Regions from separate parts of the Paenibacillus sp. 22594 genome, predicted to be linked through region 2. Evidence: riboswitches for the same ligand, from Rfam matches in the RefSeq annotation. Region 2 holds a riboswitch; each other region holds the start of a gene.
The links. Region 2 has a riboswitch for cobalamin ahead of ACTJKB_RS06360 (energy-coupling factor ABC transporter permease). Riboswitches for the same ligand answer to the same signal wherever they lie in the genome.
Positions count from the first base shown of each region.

Region 1: another riboswitch for cobalamin. It lies ahead of metE (5-methyltetrahydropteroyltriglutamate--homocysteine S-methyltransferase); the one in region 2 lies ahead of ACTJKB_RS06360 (energy-coupling factor ABC transporter permease).
Region 3: another riboswitch for cobalamin. It lies ahead of ACTJKB_RS16785 (DUF4430 domain-containing protein); the one in region 2 lies ahead of ACTJKB_RS06360 (energy-coupling factor ABC transporter permease).

Region 1 covers NZ_JBQENA010000002.1:469,231-475,400, reverse strand. Annotated here, with positions in the region: gene metE (5-methyltetrahydropteroyltriglutamate--homocysteine S-methyltransferase) at 384-2,672, opposite strand; cobalamin riboswitch at 2,818-3,031, opposite strand; gene ACTJKB_RS08855 (undecaprenyl-diphosphate phosphatase) at 3,234-4,094, opposite strand; gene ACTJKB_RS08850 (DedA family protein) at 4,251-4,874, opposite strand; gene ACTJKB_RS08845 (ABC transporter permease) at 4,889-6,170, opposite strand, start outside.
Region 2 covers NZ_JBQENA010000001.1:1,407,752-1,413,921, forward strand. Annotated here, with positions in the region: partial or broken gene cobJ (precorrin-3B C(17)-methyltransferase) at 1-414, opposite strand, end outside; gene ACTJKB_RS06345 (energy-coupling factor ABC transporter ATP-binding protein) at 521-1,216, opposite strand; gene cbiQ (cobalt ECF transporter T component CbiQ) at 1,428-2,216, opposite strand; gene ACTJKB_RS06355 (energy-coupling factor ABC transporter substrate-binding protein) at 2,209-2,496, opposite strand; gene ACTJKB_RS06360 (energy-coupling factor ABC transporter permease) at 2,493-3,260, opposite strand; cobalamin riboswitch at 3,459-3,650, opposite strand; gene ACTJKB_RS06365 (ArsR/SmtB family transcription factor) at 3,776-4,714, shown strand; gene ACTJKB_RS06370 (hypothetical protein) at 4,731-4,871, shown strand; gene ACTJKB_RS06375 (DUF6171 family protein) at 4,861-5,136, opposite strand; gene ACTJKB_RS06380 (alpha-N-arabinofuranosidase) at 5,150-6,170, opposite strand, start outside.
Region 3 covers NZ_JBQENA010000004.1:588,044-594,213, reverse strand. Annotated here, with positions in the region: gene ACTJKB_RS16800 (GAP1-N2 domain-containing protein) at 1-1,468, shown strand, start outside; gene ACTJKB_RS16795 (GNAT family N-acetyltransferase) at 1,740-2,648, opposite strand; partial or broken gene ACTJKB_RS16790 (IS4 family transposase) at 2,771-2,928, shown strand; cobalamin riboswitch at 2,995-3,199, shown strand; gene ACTJKB_RS16785 (DUF4430 domain-containing protein) at 3,383-6,170, shown strand, end outside.

The DNA of each region.
Region 1 (6,170 bases), on a different contig from region 2:
CCAGCGAAGAGCTCTTTGTCTGTAGGCTTCATTCGCGTTATAGTCTTTGACGTTCCAAAAGCTGGAAGGTTGCAGGAATTCGGTAAATTTTCCAATCCAGTGGCCGATTTGCTCATCTATGGGCGCTTTCGTTATTTGGGGATATAAGATCCGCGAAAAGAAAAAATACCAAAAAACCCTGTATTCTCAAGGAATAAGGGTTCGGCTCTGTCCGGGCAAGCTCCACCTTGCCGGCCAGATCAGTTGGTGTAGAGATGGCGCCGATTCCAGCAAGGGGAGGTGAAACCCTCATACGAAAAGACGTACCATTTAAGGATAAGAAGGAAGCCTGGTCCAGGTTCCTTCTATTCTTTTTCTCATTCTAGCAAGATTGAGAATGATTATCAAGCGTTATTCTTCCGCACGTTGCCTGCAGCCAGCACCATGTTGCGAAGTGCCGCCTCCGTCTCCTCCCAGCCGCGTGTCTTCAGTCCGCAGTCTGGATTAATCCAGAATTGTCCGGCATCCAGTACACGCAGTGCGCGCTCAATATTCTGCGTCATCTCCGCTACTTCCGGAACACGGGGACTATGGATATCATAGACGCCCAGTCCGATGCCTTTATCATAATCATGATCTTCAAAAGCAGTAATCAGTTCCCCATGGCTGCGGGAAGTCTCAATGGAGATCACATCCGCATCCATGGCCGAGATCGCCCCGATCATGTCATTAAATTCGCTGTAGCACATATGCGTATGAACCTGCGTAGTATCCTTCACATGGTTCGTGGCCACCCGGAAGGACCGTACAGCCCAATTCAAATAATACTCATGGTCTTCAGCCTTCAGCGGCAGCCCTTCGCGGATGGCCGGTTCATCCACCTGAATCATCTCGATTCCGGCATCCTCCAGCGCCTGGACCTCGTGACGGAGAGCAAGGGCAATTTGCTTCGCTACCTCTTCGCGGCTGAGGTCATCGCGTACGAAAGACCAGTTCAGGATGGTTACCGGTCCGGTCAGCATGCCTTTTACCGGCAGCTTCGTCAGAGACTGGGCATAGACACTTTCTTTGACGGTCATCGGATGGATAAAAGCGACATCCGCGTAGATCACGGGAGGTTTCACGCAACGCGAGCCATAGGATTGCACCCAGCCATTCTGGGTGAACAGATAACCACCTAGCTTCTCGCCAAAGAACTCGACCATGTCCGTCCGCTCAAACTCACCATGCACCAGCACATCCAAGCCAAGCTCCTCCTGAAGTGTAATTGCTTCGGCGATTTGACGGCGGACGAACGTATCATAGCGCTCCTCATTCCATACCCCTTTGCGCCATTTGAGACGCGCCTGACGAACCTCAGCCGTCTGTGGAAAGCTACCGATGGTTGTAGTCGGGAGCAGGGGCAAACGCCATTTCTCCTGCTGCAGCTGCACTCGCTCTGCGAACGGCAGGCTCCGGCTGTCCGGAAGTTCGTCCAGACGGCGGACCTGCTCCGCCACATCCCGGCGGCCGCGTTCAGGAAGTGCGCGGAAGACAGCCAGCGCTTCCCGGCTCTCTGCAAGCTCCGCCTCGGCCGTTCCGTTGTCACCGCCTGCGGCTGCGGCGAGCAGCCGAAGCTCTGCCAGCTTCTCGTCGGCGAAGGCCAGTGCCTGCTTCACGGCAGGCTTCAGCTTTCCTTCGCTCTGCACCGTTACGGGTACATGGAGGAGGCTGGAGGATGGCTGAAGAATCAGCCGGTCCAGCGGTACATGAAGAGCCAGCTTCTCAATCAGTCCAAGCTTGGCATCAGGGTCTGCGCGCCAGATACTGCGGCCGTCGATAATGCCAGCACCCAGCCATTTATCTTCCGGCCAGCCAAGTCGTTCGATCGCCTCCAGATTCGCGCCGCCATCGTGGACGAAGTCAAGTCCAATCGCTTGTACCGGCAACTCAAGCAAGGCTTCCAAGGGTTCAGCCGCTTCGAAATAAGTCTGTAGAATCAGATTCAAGCCGGGGACTGCAGCGGAAATCTCGCCATAAATGGTCTTCAGCAGGGCAATTTCTCCTTCGTTCAGTCCTATAACGATGGCCGGTTCGTCAATCTGCACCCAAGCTACACCTTCCTGCTGAAGCTCCTGCAGCAGCTGAATATAAGCCGGCAGGAAGCGGGCAGCAACCTCCCCGATTTCCGCAGCCGGAAATCCCTTGGACAGCTTGAGGAAAGTATAAAGTCCGACGATAACCGCTTTACCTTCAATACCTGCCTGCGTTTTGGCAAAGCGGTAGGCGGCCAGCGGTTTGTTCTCAGTCAGCCGGGGTGTAAGGCTGCCGATCTCCGGCACGATATAATGGTAATTCGTATTGAACCATTTGGTCATCTCGCAGGCCGGGGCAGCAGCATTGCCGCGGGCCATGGCGAAATATAGATCAAGCGGGACCGCTCCGCCGTCATAATCATAACGGGGCGGCACAATGCCGAACATGACAGCTGTATCCAGCACATGATCGTAGAAGGTGAAATCATTCACCGGGATCAGGTCAATACCAGCCTGTTGCTGCGACTGCAGATGCTGAAGCTGAATGTCCGCCATTTCAGCACGGAACTCTTGCTCGCCAATTTTGCCGGACCAGTAAGCCTCCAGCGTTTTTTTCCATTCACGGTTTTTGCCGATTCTCGGGTATCCCAGATTGCTGGTGATCCATTTAGTTGTCATTGAGATCTGCTCCTCATCTGTTCGCGATTTGTTGTTTGTTCTTATAAAAAGACGCCTCTCCCGAAAAATAAGCCATAGGGAAAGACGCCCATTGATCTTTTTAATGGAATAACGTCCGAACACCTCCCTATCTTCCGTAGGTACTGCAGTGCTTCAGAGTCAGGCAGGTCTCCTGGCTATCGGAGTCATCGTTCTTCAGCAAGTCTTCCCGGCTGGATCTACCTGTCTGCCAGTGACACATTTAGCTGGAACTCTTCCGTTACAGTGGCGGGACCGCGTCGGTTTCGAACCGAACTTCCCTATTAAGCTGGACAAAAGCTACGTTCACTCCGTCCGGCACCTGTCTCCTATATTCGCTTTTCAAAACTTCATCCTTTAGTCTGATGCCATCATACTGTACCCTTTTTACCATCTGCAACAGATTCCGCCGATTCCAGCTATACACATTCGCTATAGCAAAGCAGCTTTTTGCCCGATTGGGCATCTGAATCTTGATCAGTCCTCATGACAAAAAGGCGATACCCTCCAAGGAAGGCACCGCCCGCATTATTCTTTTCTATTCTAGAACCAAACCAGATAAACCACCACAGCAAGAACAATCCGGTAAATCGCAAACGGCAGCAGCTTGATGCGGTTGATCAGCTTCAGGAAGAAACGCATGGACAGCAGCGCGAACAGAAAGGCGCTGATGAACCCGGCAATAAAGAACGGCAGCGCATCGAGAGTGAAATACTGCCAGTTCTTCAGCAGTGAAATCAGGCTGGCTCCAGCCATAATCGGCACCGCCATAATGAAGGTGAAGTCGGCAGCGGCACGGTGGCTCATTCCGAGCAGAACACCACCGGAGATCGTTGATCCGGAACGGGAGAACCCTGGCCATAGCGAGAAACACTGGATCAGACCGACCGATAGCGCCTGCCTATATGTAATTTGGTCGACACTCTCCGCTTTGATCTTTTTGGGGGCGAAAAGGTCTGCGCAGATCATTAGAATCGCTCCGACGACCAGACCAATCAGCACCGTTGAGGTCGAAAACAGATGCTCATCAATATAATCCTCGAACAGAAAACCCAGCACCCCAGCAGGGATAAGACCCACAAGCACCTGTGCCAGCTTCAGCCGTCCCGTGGTTTCCACTGCAGGCTGCCCTTCCGGCACCGCTGTCAGCTCTTTGCGGCTGAACCGCTTCAGACCCAGAAGATCAATAAACCTGTTGCGGAAAATCACCACCACGGCCAGGATGGAGCCCAGCTGAATCACTACCTTGAACGTATTCGCTGTGTATTTTCCGAGAAATTCCTGCGATTTCAGCCACATATCATCGACAATAATCATATGACCCGTGGAGGATACCGGAGCAAATTCAGTCAAACCTTCAACAATACCCAATATGATTGCTTTAATTATAGTCAAAAGCTCCATAGAATCTCCTCCTAAAAGTTTTGTGAGCATCACATCTACTGAAATCACTTCGTTCAAAACTCGCTTCGGAAGCATAAACTTAGTTTTGTGAGCATCACATCTATGAAATCACTTCGTTCAAAACTCGCTTCGGAAGCATAGACATGGTTGATATTGTTAGCCGCGGGCTTTGCCGGCGGTATGGCGTTTACGCAAATACATCAGTCCCAGCACGAGAATTCCTCCGGCAATCAGGGCGTAGACCACGCTGGAGTATGCTTCTATATACCCGCCTATGTCCTCCCAGGACTCTCCGAGGGCAGCACCCAGCAGGATCAGCAGTGTATTCCAGCCCAGCGTGCCGATGGTTGTAAACAACATGAACAATCCGAATTTCATTCCCGACATCCCTGCCGGAATCGAAATCAGGCTGCGCACCAGCGGAATCATCCGGCAGAACAGCACCGTCCAGTAGCCGTATTTGTCAAACCAGGCATCGGCCTTGCGGATATCACTTTTCTTGATCCGTATCCATTTTCCATATCGGTCCACGATCCGCTCCATTCGGCTGACATCCAGCATCCGGCCGATCCAATACAGAATGGCTGCACCCAGCAAAGAACCCGCCGTAGAGGCAATGAGCACACCCGGTATCGTGAGTCCGGAGGTTGTAGTCATAAACCCGCCAAAGGGCAGGATGACCTCTGAAGGTATGGGAGGAAAGACATTTTCCAGCGCCAGCATCAGAAAAATACCGGCATATCCGAACTGCTCCATAATATCTGTAATCCAGGTTTTCATTCGATTCCCTCCATCTAGATGAGATTTTTCTTGAGGTTGCGCAAATAGCGGCTGCGGATGAAGAAGAAGTACAGTGTCTGGGCAGCCAGATAACTGGTCAGCACTGCTCCGGTCTCGGCAGCGATGGACAGATAGAACAGCCGTTGCAGCGCAATAAAAGCAAACAGGCTATGCAGAACCGCCAGCAGCACCGGAATGAAAAACATGAGTGCCAGCTGCAGCGTCGCAATACGGTCCAGCTCCTGGTCGGTCAGACCCATTTTGGACAGGGTGGAATACTGCAGGCGGTCATGATCCAGATCCATATAAAGACGGAAGTAGAGGAAGCTGCCGGCAGCGATGAAGAAGACGGTTCCGACAAGCAGCGAAGCAAACAGCATGGTGCTGTACAGCGTGCGCTGAATCTCAAATAAGGTTCCGCTGATCACGACGGCATAAGCAGACTTTTCTTCATAGGGAACCTTCCCTTTGGCAGCGAGCTCTGAAGCCACCCCCACCGTCCGGGCAAAATCATCCACATAGAAGCCGGTATACCAATCCTGCTGCACAGGAATCACCCGGCTGTACAGACTGTCGCTGATCACCAGTCCGCTAAAATCGCCGCCTCCCCTGCCATCCAGCTCCGGCAGCAGATATTCGGCAACCGGCACATGCTGCGTATAGCCGGTCTCTTCAATCTGGATTCCTTGCTTGAGCGTATATGTTGCTTTGAAGCGCTCTGCGGTCAGACTCCGGTCGCGCTGGGAACCGATCATCACCAGGCCTTCATTGCCTTCCAGCGGCGCTTCATTCGAGCTGAAGCCCGCATGCTCCAGAGCAAGCTTGTAATTACTGTAAGACATCAGAGGCAGCTGATGTGTATGGTCGGGACCTGTCTGTGAAACGACCGCCGCGACTTTGAGCGGAATCCGCAGGGTTTCGTAAGTCAAACCCAGCCGCTCCAGCTCTGCAGTAATCCCCCTCAGGTCCTTCTCTTCCGAGGAAGCGTGCCCCCCGCCCTTGGCTACATAGCCGACAGCCGCCGGATAATCCAGCTTCAGCTCCCGCGACAGTGTGTGGATCGATGCGAAGACTCCCACCGAGGTAAAGGAAACCGCCGATACGATAGTGACCATAAAAAACATCCGGCCATTGTCCTTCCACCGGTACGAAAGACCTGAGAACGTGAGAATATGCGTATGCTTCCAATAGAAGCGGCGCAGCTTCCGCAGCATTCCCACGATATACAGACTGAGTTGGGTGTAGAAAAGATACGTGCCGAATACAGTAATCAGCACCACTGGAACCATCATGATC
Region 2 (6,170 bases):
GGTGCAGGAGTCGTGCATAATCGGTGCCCCCAGCAGTGAGGAGCAGGATTGAATGGCCGATATACCCGGGATCACTTCGACCTCTACACCTGTGTCAGGGTTCCAGCCCCGTTCAATCAGCACTTCGCAGACCAGCCCCGCCATTCCATATACACCCGCGTCTCCGCTGGAGATGACAGCAATGGTCTGCCCGGCTTCGGCCCGGCGAACCGCTTCCTGGGCCCTGCTGACCTCCTCGGTCATGCCTGTACCGACAACTTCCTGATGGCGCAGCAGCGGCCGGATCAAGTCCACATAAGTGCTGTAGCCGATCACGGCCTCACTTTCTTCCAGCGCTGCCAAAGCGCGGCCCGTAATATGCTCCATAGCTCCGGGCCCAAAGCCGATAATCAGCAGCTTTCCTAGTTTGTTCATTCATGTTCCCCCGTTCGTGTGTGACGCTTTTCAACTGCTTCCTCCTATGGCCCTCATCAGCGCATCAACCCGGGCCGCAGCTCCTCACCAACTGTCCAGCCTGGCACTACACGCCCAGGCTTTCACCCAGCAGACTGCCCAGCAGCGCCTTGAAGTCCCCGGCGTTCCGGGGAGCCGTAACTCCTTGCGTTACGCGCAGGGGCAGGCTGTGCCACAGCTCTGCCAGCAGCGGGAGCTCCAGGCCAATCGCCTGCAGAGTCTCCGGCCTTGCAAAAATATCATCCAGAGTTCCGGCGGCCCGGCAGACACCATGATCGAGTACGATGATCCAGTCCGCCCAGCGGTAGGCCAGATTCATATCATGCGTGGCCATAACCACAGTTGTGCCCTTATGGTGTATATTGTCCAGGCCATCTAGAAGCTGCGCCTCGGACAGCGGGTCCAGGTAGGACGTTGGCTCATCGAGCAAGATCAGCTCCGGTTCCATCGCTATCACGCCTGCAAGCGCAGTGCGCTTTTTCTGGCCCAGGCTGAGCTGATGAATGGGTTTATCCTTTAGAGCAGTAAGGTTCAATTGCTCCAGAACGGCAGCACAACGTGATTCAATTTCCGTCTCATCCATACCGGTGCCCCGCAGCCCGAAGGAGATATCCTCCAGTGGCGTGCTCAAGATCAGCTGCTGCTCAGGGTCCTGAAAGACCAGACCGACTCTGCGGCGCAGGGCGGCCAGTTCTTTTTTGGTGTACGATACAGGCAGTCCCGCTTGCAGCAGCGTACCTTTTTGCGGCCGCAGCAGACCCACCGCATGGAGAAATAACGTTGATTTGCCGGATCCGTTATGTCAAGCAAGGCTGTTTTACAGCCCTTGGGGATGGCCACGGTCAACCCGCGGAGTGCAGGCTCCATCGTGTCCGGATAATGAAATATGACATCTTCAAAGTCCAAACTGTACTCTATATTCATGTTGCTCCTCTTTTCCAGGCGGCTTCACTCATGGATCATCATCTTTTGCATCAAGCCCATAGCAGCCACAGTTGCGCAGCCACCAGGAGCGCGATTCCGGCATAGGCTTCAAAAGCAAACCTTAGCGGCACTGTGCGCTTCACATAGGGCGGTAAAAGAATCTCCTCGGTAAATCCCCGGGTTGCCAGCCCCTGCGACAGCCCATAGTACCGGTGCATGGTGTTTGCGAACAGTGAAGCTGCCATACTTGCAGCCTCCCGCAGTTTGGACCTGAAGCCCCTTTGACCGCCACGCAGGCGCCTGGCCAGAAGCAGGCCATGGGCTGTGTCATCCAGCAGGAACAGGAAGCGGTACATAATCAGCATCAGTTCCAGCACAATCTGCGGCATCCGCAGTCGGCGGAGCACCTGCAGCAGCTCGCCAAACGGTGTCGTCAGTATAATGAACAGGCAGCAGGCCAGGCAGGCTGACACCCGGGCCAGCAGCAGCACAGCCCGCATTCCCCCTGCCGGGGTCATGTACAAAACCCGGGACATTCCTGGTATCTGCAGATACCAAGAAGCCTCTCCGGCAGCCGGATGGCCGAGCTCCACCAGCAATGCCGGCAGGCTGAGGCCGAAGAACAACAATGCTGTGCCGACAAGTAGGCCATATGCACGCGGAGGGATTTTGGCGTAGAGAAGACACCACCGCATCATCCAGAGTGCAATAAGCATCTGAAGCGCCGGATGCAGCACATAAGCGAGTACGAACATAACGGACGCAAAAAGGCTCTTCCACATCGGGGACAGCTGCCTCAGGGCATTGCTGCAGGATAACGCATCCATTCTTCTAATCATTCAGCTTCTGCCGGTCCTGTCTCCCCCTCAAGAGACCCAGCGTATAGCCGATAACTCCTGCACCAAGAGCCGCCTGCAGCGCGAACAGCATGCTCTCCGTCTCACCCGGCAGCTCGGCCAGCGGCTTGAACCAGGGCTTGTATGCGGGATCAATCTCCGTGATTGCGCTCTCGGCCGCGTCATCGGCTCCGCCGAAATCCCCGTTCACGAGCAGAAGCGGCAGGACCACCAGCAGAATCACTGCGAGCAGCATCAACAGGTTTCTCCATTTGTTCTTCACCGTTCGCTTCCTCCTCCGGCTGCACGTTTGAGCAGTGACAGCTCCTGCGGACTGTAAGCCTTCAGCCAGTTCCAGAGCAGCACGGTCAAGAGTCCTTCGCTGACTGCCAGTGGAATCTGGGTCACGGCAAATATACCGCCAAATTTAGCAAAGGAAGCCAGCACGCCGCCATCTGCTGACGGAAAAGCCACCGCAAGCTGAAAGGAAGTGACGACATAGGTCATCAGATCCGCTACCGCAGCCGCACAGAACACTGCCAGCTTTTCCCGTCCATTCAGTTTCATAATCAGCCTATAGGCCGCATAACCGGCAAAAGGTCCGGCCACCGCCATGGAGAAGGCGTTCGCGCCAAGTGTAGTAATCCCTCCGTGCGCCAGCAGCAGTGCCTGGAACAACAGCACAACCGATCCGATCACACTCATCGGCAGCGGCCCCAGCATCACAGCGCCAAGTCCCGTCCCTGTAGGATGGGAGCTGCTTCCGGTTACCGACGGCATTTTAAGGGCGGACAGTACGAATGTGAAGGCACCCGACAGACCCAGCAGCAGCTTCAGCTCGGGATTGTCCCGGGTGATTCGGGTAAGCTTACGGACTCCCAGCAAAAAGAATGGCAGAAAGGCCACCCACCAGAACAACGCCCAGCCTACCGGTAAAAAACCTTCCATAATGTGCATCGCTTCAGCTGTGCCCGGTTCATTCAGCAACAAATAAACGGCAAATACACAGACCAACGCTGCAAAACGCCAAAAACTGCGTTTGTGCATTCAAAAACCTCCATCCTTAATTCTGACATGGTGAGAAACATATAAGTCTTAGATTTCAAACCAAAAACTCCCGCCCTGTAGGGGTGGGAGTTACATGTACGTGTTCAGATCACAAAGAGAAGGCTGCTCCGCCGCCAAAACAAGCAGCGCACCCCCATCTGATCATCCGTTCGTACACCGCTCCTATCCGCGTAGAGTCGTGTGTGCGCAAACAAGGTAGGTCTCCTGGCTCGGGATCACAGCATGGCTTTCGTCTTCCCCGGAGCTATCACCGAGTGACCTTTTGAAAGCCGGCTCTTCCTTACAGTGGCGGGACCGCTCGGGAGTTGCACCCGATTCCCTGTTATCCCTTGATATACAATCAAAGGCACCTTGTTTCGTCGCTGATTCATCCTGTACATCATAGCGGACATCGCTCACACATGTCTGTGATAAAAGTGCAGCCGCAGGAAGCTTGTAAGAATGCCGCTTGAGTAATATAATTATTAACTATAATCCTGTATCGGAGGCTTTTCATGAAACTTGATCTTACTGAAGAATCCCTGCCGGTGTACGAAGCATTATCCAGCTCTGTACGCCTGCATATGCTCCGTCTGCTCGCCGTTCAGCCCATGAATGTCAAGGAATTAGCCGGAGCAGTCAAGCTCAGCAGTGCGATCATGACCATGCATGTGCGTAAGCTGGAAGCCGCCGGGCTGATCCGCACCCATATGGCTCCCGGACGGAGCGGCCTGCAGAAAATCTGTACGATTGACGTGGACCATGCTGAGATTCTGTTCCCGGGCCAAGACAAAATAGAGCGTAAATGCCACCGGAAAGAGATTCCGGTCGGGCATTATTCCAATTTTCAGATCGAACCGACCTGTGGACTGGCTACCACTGAGCAAATCATCGGCAACTTTGACGATCCGCGTTACTTCTGGGATTTGGAGCGGATGAATGCCGGTATTCTCTGGTTTGGCAAGGGGTATGTCGAATATAAAATCCCCAACTTTCTGCTGTCCAGCCAGCAGCCGGAGGAACTGGTTATTACGATGGAGATCGCCTCAGAAGCGCCGTCCATCAATAACAATTGGCCTTCGGACATCACCTTTACCCTGAACGGGCACAAACTGGGCTATTGGACCAGTCCCGGTGATTACGGAGACAGACAGGGCAAATATACCCCCTCCTGGTGGCCCGCACTCACCAATCAATACGGATTGCTCAAGCAGCTGAGGGTTACGCCCAAGGGTACTTTTATGGATGGTCATAAACTGTCCGAGGTTACACTTGACCAGGTGGGCATTCGCAGCAAACAATGGACGTTCATGCTTTCGGTGGAAGAGGACGCCGAGCATATCGGGGGTCTTACCCTGTTCGGTAAAGGGTTTGGCAATTATAACGAAGACATGCTGGTTGATCTATACTATACAGATATGCCGGATAGCAGTGAGGCGGCCGGATCTGCATAAGCCCACTTATACGTGAGTGAACAAAAACAAGAACCCCCGAATTCCACAGTTTACCAAGCTGGTGGAATTCGGGGGTTTTGGGTTCAGCCATGTTCATGCGATGCTGTATTCTAGACAGCCAGGCCTGGACGACATCTGTATCGCGCCTATTCGTTAACCGGCTGCCACAGGCCGCCGCCGGGAAGCGGACAGCCACGTGCTTTCAACCGGGCAACAACCGGAATGATGCAGCCACAGGCGGTGCAGGTTACACCATCCTGCAGTTTGGGGCAGGTGCTGCACATGGCGACCCGCTCCGCATACACCTGATCTGAAGCAGTGTTGCCTTCATTGAACATCGACGACGCCAGAATACGGGCGATCTGCGCTTCTGTTACTTTATAATCGTCCCGACAGCCTTTGCAGGCAGTAGTTGTGGCCATAACAGTACTCCTTTTATGCGTTCGGTGTAATTTCCAGTACCGTTACCGACATCGCCGGCAGTTCCACAGTAAGCGTATCCCCTTCCAGCTTGAAGGCAGTGAACGGCTGCGGAGCAACCGCTTCCGGCTCACTGAACGAGTTATGGGCATCGATGGTCGCCCCGGCAAGCGTAGTGCCGGAAATCTGCACCTCTTTACCGGCAAGTCCGCGCAGCTCCAGCGGAAGCACCGCTGCGGCTGCATGATTCAGGTTGCACAGGCTGACATGAATGACACCTTCAGCTGTTACCGATGCCGAAGCGGATACTTCAGGAATCTCCTTGCCGTCATAGCTGTAAGAACCGCTGTCCAGCGTCAGATCGAGCAGTTCGGCGTCCTGATGCACCTTGTACATATTAAATACATGATAGGTCGGAGTCAGCAGCATTTTCTCGCCTTCGGTAAGAATGACGGCCTGCAGCACGTTAATCGTCTGGGCAATATTCGCCATCCGCACACGGTCGCTGTGCTTGTGGAAAATATTCAGTGTCAATCCGGCAACCAGCGCATCGCGGATCGAGTTCTGCTGATACAGGAAGCCCGGGTTCGTGCCCGGCTCCACATCATACCAGGTCCCCCATTCATCGACGATCAGGCCTACTCTTTTCTCAGGATCGTATTTGTCCATAATCACGCTGTGGCGGGACAACAGTTCTTCCATGTGCAGCGCCTTTTCCAGTGTTGTGAAATATTCCGAAGTTTCAAAGCCGGTAGCCGCACCCTTATGCTCCCAAGTTGCGCCGGGAACGGTATAGTAATGCAGCGTGATGGAGTCCATAAACTTGGCAGCTTCGCGCATCAACACTTCCATCCAGTGATAATCGTCCGAATTCGGCCCGCAAGCGATCCGGTGAATCTTGTTGTCCCCGTAGTTGCGGACGTAGGTCTGGAACTGCCGGTACAGATCGGCGTAAAATTCAGGACGCATATTGCCTCCGCAGCCCCAGTTTTCATTGCCTACGCCAAAATACTTGACTGCCCACGCTTCTTCACGG
Region 3 (6,170 bases), on a different contig from region 2:
CGGGCTCTATCCCGAAGCCCTGTCGCTGCTGGAGGAACTGATGACGGCCGCAGACCGCTTCCTGCTGAACCGGGTCTCGCTGGACGAGCTGACACAGGAGCAGCTGCTGGAGATATCTTTTCTGCGCTACCGCGAGGTTACCGACTGGCAGCCGCCGCTGGATGCGATTACCCGGCAAAAGGCGAACGCCCTCCGGGCAGCTTACCGCTGGTTCGGGGAGGAGAAGCCGGCAGAAGAGATTTTTGCCGGACTATCGCCCAGAGAGCTGGATGATGTGCAGCTGCTCGGACGGCGCTGGCTGAAGGAATCGCGCAATATTGAGCCGTTCGAACGTGTGCCGCTGGCCTTCTATCACAGCAGTGAGCGAACGGATGGACCGCTGGATTATGAGACACTGATGGAACTACTAAAACGCAAGGCGGGCGACGACAAAGAGAGAATCTACCGTTTCCTGGCCTGGTCGCAGGGCAATCCGCTATTTTCTATTTCGAATAAAAAGCTGTGGCCCGGTTACCGCCGGGCCATCCTGAAGTATTTCCTGAGCAGTGACCGCGAGGCGTTCAAAAGCCGCGATTTCCGCAAAAACTATGCCGCCGCCGCTGGCCCGGCACTGCAAAATGTATACAACGAAGCGCGCTCCCAGCTGGCTTCGCCGCTGGCGCGGTGGGTCAGCCGCAGCCGATTTCAACTCCTGATCTCCGGCAGCGTGCTGGGTATTGTGCTGATCGCTGTAATGATCGCGTTCAGCCTGCTCCGGCCGGACCCTGCGGACACGGCCCTGCCAGAAGGCAGCGCGCAGCCCAGCGCCACAGGCGGGGCTGCTGCTCCAGCTCCCGCCACCGTCCGGCTGGGCCGCGGGACAACAGGCGGCAGCCTGGTGTTCAGCTTTGCTGCTGCCGCCGACTGCTCCGCCTTCAAACCGGCGGAGATCAGCGTGGTGTCCTCCGGCGATGTGACGGAGGACTACAAGATCACGGCGACGACAGGCAGCTGCCTGGTCGTGTCGCCGAAGCCGGGCGCCGATGCGAGTGCGCCGGCCGGGTCTGACAGCGGCGCGGATACAGCCGCTGGAGCCGCAGGCAGCGCGGAGGCAAGCGCGCCTGCAGGGACTGACGGCACCGACACGGGTGCCGGACAGGAGACCGGCGCGACTGCGAGCGCTGTTGTGAAGGGGGCCGCGGGCGGGAACGCCAGCGCGGCCACGCCTTCTCCGGCGGCGGGGGGCACCGCGCCGGCAGCTCCCGGAGCCTCGGGAGCGGTGCCGGAGGCATCCGCGTTCGAGGTGACCGTGCAGCTGGAGGCCGGCGCGAAGCTGGCCGCAGGCGACATGATTATCGCCGGGGAGTACAAGCTGATCCTGCAGCCGGCTTCGGGCAAGGCAGCAGTCAGCACCCCGAGCGCCGGGGCGGACACCTCTTCAAGCGCTGAACCTTCGCCTAAGGCAACTGGTGATACGGACAGCGAATGATGCGTGGCAGTAGAATATGTTTTCAACACATTATCCTGAACAGCACGATTAGCCATGAGTGTGGGGCGCGTGCAGTTCGGGATTTTTGCTAATTTATGGTGTATATGAGTTGAACCCGGGAAGTCGAACGCTGGGCGTGTTTTAAAGTATCAGACCGACCCTGGAAATTGAAACAGCGACAGTAAAGGACAAGAAAGTCCTAGACTGTCGCTGTTTCATTGAATGCTAACGTTCTACGTTAGAGTTAAATATGACAAAGAAAAGTATAACTCTAAGCATGTGCTAATGCAGGTACACAGAATTTTGAGCTTGGATCTAAAGTAAAGTTAGACTTTATAAAAAGCATATCACCGTTGTTGTCCATCCACTCGTACTGTACGTTCTCAGGCAATTGATCTGGTGTGAAATGAAAATGAATATATTCTGTTTGCTCATTAGCAATACGCTTAAGTAGGCGATCTAAATTAACGTCACATTGACTAACTACATCATATAAATTTAGGTTATGACCTTCTTGTTGATAGACGATAATAGCCTCGTCCTCTTGCGAATAATATATTGATTCGGGAAATACTTTTATAGCGTAAAACATAAAGAGTCCTAGGTTATTAATAACACCAAATTGTTCTGAAACAGGTCGGCGAGACAAAACCATTCTTTTGATAAATGCCAAGTCTTCTTTATGGGAACAATTCAACTTGCGCAAGGTGGTATCCGCATTTGGAGTGGGGTGATATTTAAGTTTGATTTGGGATTCACCAACGGCTTTAAATCCAAATATTGGATAGAAATCAATTACACTGCTATTAGCGAATAAGAAGAAGAAATCACAATCTTGCTCGTAAAAATCTAGAACGTGCCTCATCAATTTTCCAGAAAGTCCTTTCCCTCTAAAATCCGGATGAGTCATAACTGTTCCAATTTGAATCGCTTTTTTATTAAATCCATTTATCATCAAGTCCATTTTGCTAACTGATACATTGGCAATGACTACATTATCTCTGATGAAAGAATGGCATATATAACGATCATCCCAGAATCCTTTCTGATACCAATCTTCAAAGTTGATATCAAAAACCAAAGTCGCTAGTTGATTAAAACTATCCCTGTAAACTTTGCTATCTTTATAATCGTTAACTAGGCCGATGTTATCAATATCTATATTTTCACTAGAAAACACAAATATCCCCCCATTGTCTTTATGTTCACACTACCACGGGAAGCTTTAATATATAAGGGTAAATATAAGGTATAACTAAACTATCCCAAGACAGTTTATCGTAGCGTGTAGCCAGTCTAGTTTTGAGTGTAGGATTCACCGCCGACTACGTATTTATGATAGTTGCTTTACGCAAGCGCCTCTGCTTCGTCAGCTCACCGTCAGAGGTTTTTCCGTGATTGGCATGCTGAAAGAGATGAAACAGCGCTATCTGGTGCAAGGAAAGCGAAACCGCCTACGTCCACTATGAAACAGCTTGTCTATAGACATACAAGGGAATACTGGATATGATTATTGATATTAAAATTTAATAGGTTATGGAGAAGGTGCCGGTTCTGCTTCGCAGAAACAGAATCGGCTTAAAAGGGAAGCACGGTGCAAATCCGGCGCGGTCCCGCCACTGTAAATGCGGAGCGGCTCTTAGAGCGGCCACTGTCCGGATATAAGGATGGGAAGGCCAAGAGCAGCAATGAGGCATAAGCCAGGAGACCTGCCTTTTTCGTGAACGTTTCTATTCTTCGTGGGGTAAGAATGCGGAACATATACAGATGGATGGAGTCCGGAGCTTAGGACAGCCGCAACCTTCACTTTGTATTCTTCCCGGGCCGCCCTGAACAAGGGCGGTCTTTATGTTGTTAAGGTTACCCCCTGCAGTGCACTACAATCCATTTCATTAAAAAGGAAAGAGGTTGACGATGAAGACATTGTATTCTGCCAAGTCTTTTATACTTGGTCTGGTCTTATTACTGGTTATTTCGATTACAGGTACCGCTGTGGTTCCGGCGGGACAGGCTTTTGCTGCGGCAGGAGCCTCCGCTAACAAGGTAACGAATAGTGTTGCAGACGCTGTGTATGAGGCTGACCATTCTGCGGACGGAGAAGCCGCAGCGGCACTAACCGCAGCAGCTTCCGGGGGACAGGTATCGGTCTCGCAGGCAACGTATACAGCTGCCGAATATATTATCAGCGGCGGTGTGACCTCGGAGTGGCAGGCGATCGGCCTGGCCCAGGCGGGCTACCGGGTGCCGGAGAGCTATGCCCAGTCGCTTGCACAGAAGGTGCAGGCTGCGGGAGGTATCTTCCCGAACGTTACGGATTATGCGCGGATTGTGCTTGCCGTGCGGGCGACCGGCGGGGATCCGGCGAATTTTGCCGGCAGCGGTTCGGGGGCAGGGTACAATCTGCTGGAGCGCATCTACAACAGTGACAAAATCAGCGGCCAGTCGCTGAATGCTCCGGTATATGCACTGCTGGCACTTGATTCCGGAAGCTATACGCTTCCCGGGGATGCCAAATGGAATCAGACAACATTGTTAAGCGAAATTCTATCCAAGCAAAACAGTGACGGCGGCTTTGCTCTGTTCCCGGGGGCGAGCGATCCGGATATGACGGCCATCGTCCTGACCGCACTCTCTGCTCATAAGAATGACCCGGCTGTTGCGACAGCCGGACAAAAAGCCGTAGCCTGGCTGGCTGCCAAACAGGACGCCAGCGGTGGTTACGGGGACAGCAGCGAAAGTGTGGCTCAGGCCATCATTGCCCTGTCTTCTTATGGCGTAGACCCCACCAGTGACGAGTTCACCAAGAACGAAGCAGATCTGGTCAGCCGACTTCTGAGCTTCCGGCTGGAGAATGGTGCCTTTGCCCATAATCAAGGCGGCAGTGCCAATGTGCTGGCCACGGAACAGGGACTCCAGGCGCTGGTGGCCTACAGCTTGTTCAGCGGTGGAACGAACGGAAAACTGTACGATTTTTCCAAGCCGGCACCGCAGAATCCGTTAGTCTATGTGCCGCTCACGATCGAAGGCCCTGAGCAGACACTGGGTCAGGGCAGCGCATATGCGGGAAATGTACTCGAAGCGCTGGACAAAGTAGCTGCAGCGAACGGACTGACGGTTACGAACCCTTCCGGTAACTATGTCACGGGTATTGGCAGCATCTCTGCCGGGACCTATGGCGGGTATGATGGCTGGATGTATGCCGTTTCGCGCGGTGGTGAATGGGCAAGCGTCGATGTAGGCATGAAAGACTTCAAGCTGAAGGAGTCGGACAAACTGCTGGTTTATTATGCCGGCAGCGATACACAGCTTGTAGATCAAGTATCCCTTTCCAAGGTGCAGCCTAGAGAGGGTGAAGCTTTTACCGTTACGGTCACCCAAAAAACATGGGTATGGAATAATTCCACATCCACTTCCAGTCCGGTAACCTCAGGCGCTGCCGGGGTACAGGTGACAATTGGGGATCATACGGTCACAACAGATGCAAAAGGAACTGCAGCCTTTACCGGAGGGATTTCAGCAGGTGATTATACGCTTGCTGTGACCGGCTACGCTCCGGGGAAGGCCCCGGCAGTTGCGAAATATACGCAGTCTTTGAAGATCGCTCCCAAGAATGTAGCGGCTTATCTGTCGGTTGAAGGACCGCAGGGGCCAGTCATTGACGGTGCGCTGGAGGCGTATAATACACTGGAAGCGCTGAAGAAGCTCGCCGAGTCCGGCAATATTCCGCTGAAGATTACAGAATCTTCTTTTGGCAGCTATGTCTCGTCGATCAACGGAATAGAGAGCGGCACGTATAAGGGCTATTGGAGCTTTGCGGTGCAGCGGGGCGGCGAATGGATCTACCCGTCTGTCGGGATGGGGGATTATGTACTGGAGGCATCCGACCGGGTGCTGGTGTATTATGCCGGTGCGGATACCCAGGTGGTGGATACGGTACAGGTCAGTCCAGCGCAGCCTAAGCCGGGGGAAGCTTTTACCGTTACCGTGACGCAAAAGAAATGGGTGTGGAATTCGGCCACATTCAACAATGATCCGGTAACCTCCCCGGCGGCGGGTGTACAGGTTACCATTGGCGGCAAATCCGTCACTACAGACAGTCAAGGCACAGCCAGCTTTAAAGACGGTCTGCCCGGCAAAATATACACACTGGCGGTAACCGGGTACGTTGCCGACAGCACGCCGAAGATTGCCCGCCATGCACAATCCTTGAAAATAGCCCTGAGCAATGTGACCGCTTATCTGTCCATTGAAGGGCCTCAGGGGCCGGTGGCCGAAGGCACGCTGGAAGCGCTCAACGCGTTTGACGCGCTGCTGCAGCTGGCTGCTTCGGGCCATATTCCGCTGAATATTACGGAATCCTCTTTTGGCAGCTTTGTATGGGGGATCGATGGCATCAAGAATGGCACTTACAGCCCTAATGATTATTGGGGGTTTGCAGTATCGCGCGGCGGGGAGTGGATCTACCCCGAGGTAGGGCTGAATGATTTTGTATTGCAGCAATCCGACCGGGTGCTGGTCTACTATACCGGTGGCAACACGCATGTTGTCAATTCACTGTCGGTTGCTCCTGCGCAGCCTAAGCCGGGTGAAAAGTTCACCATTACGGTAGCGCAGAAGCAGTGGGTCTGGAATAATACCACCTTTACCTCTGACCCGGTGGTAACGCCGGCAGCGGGTGTACAGGTTACGATTGGCGGCACAG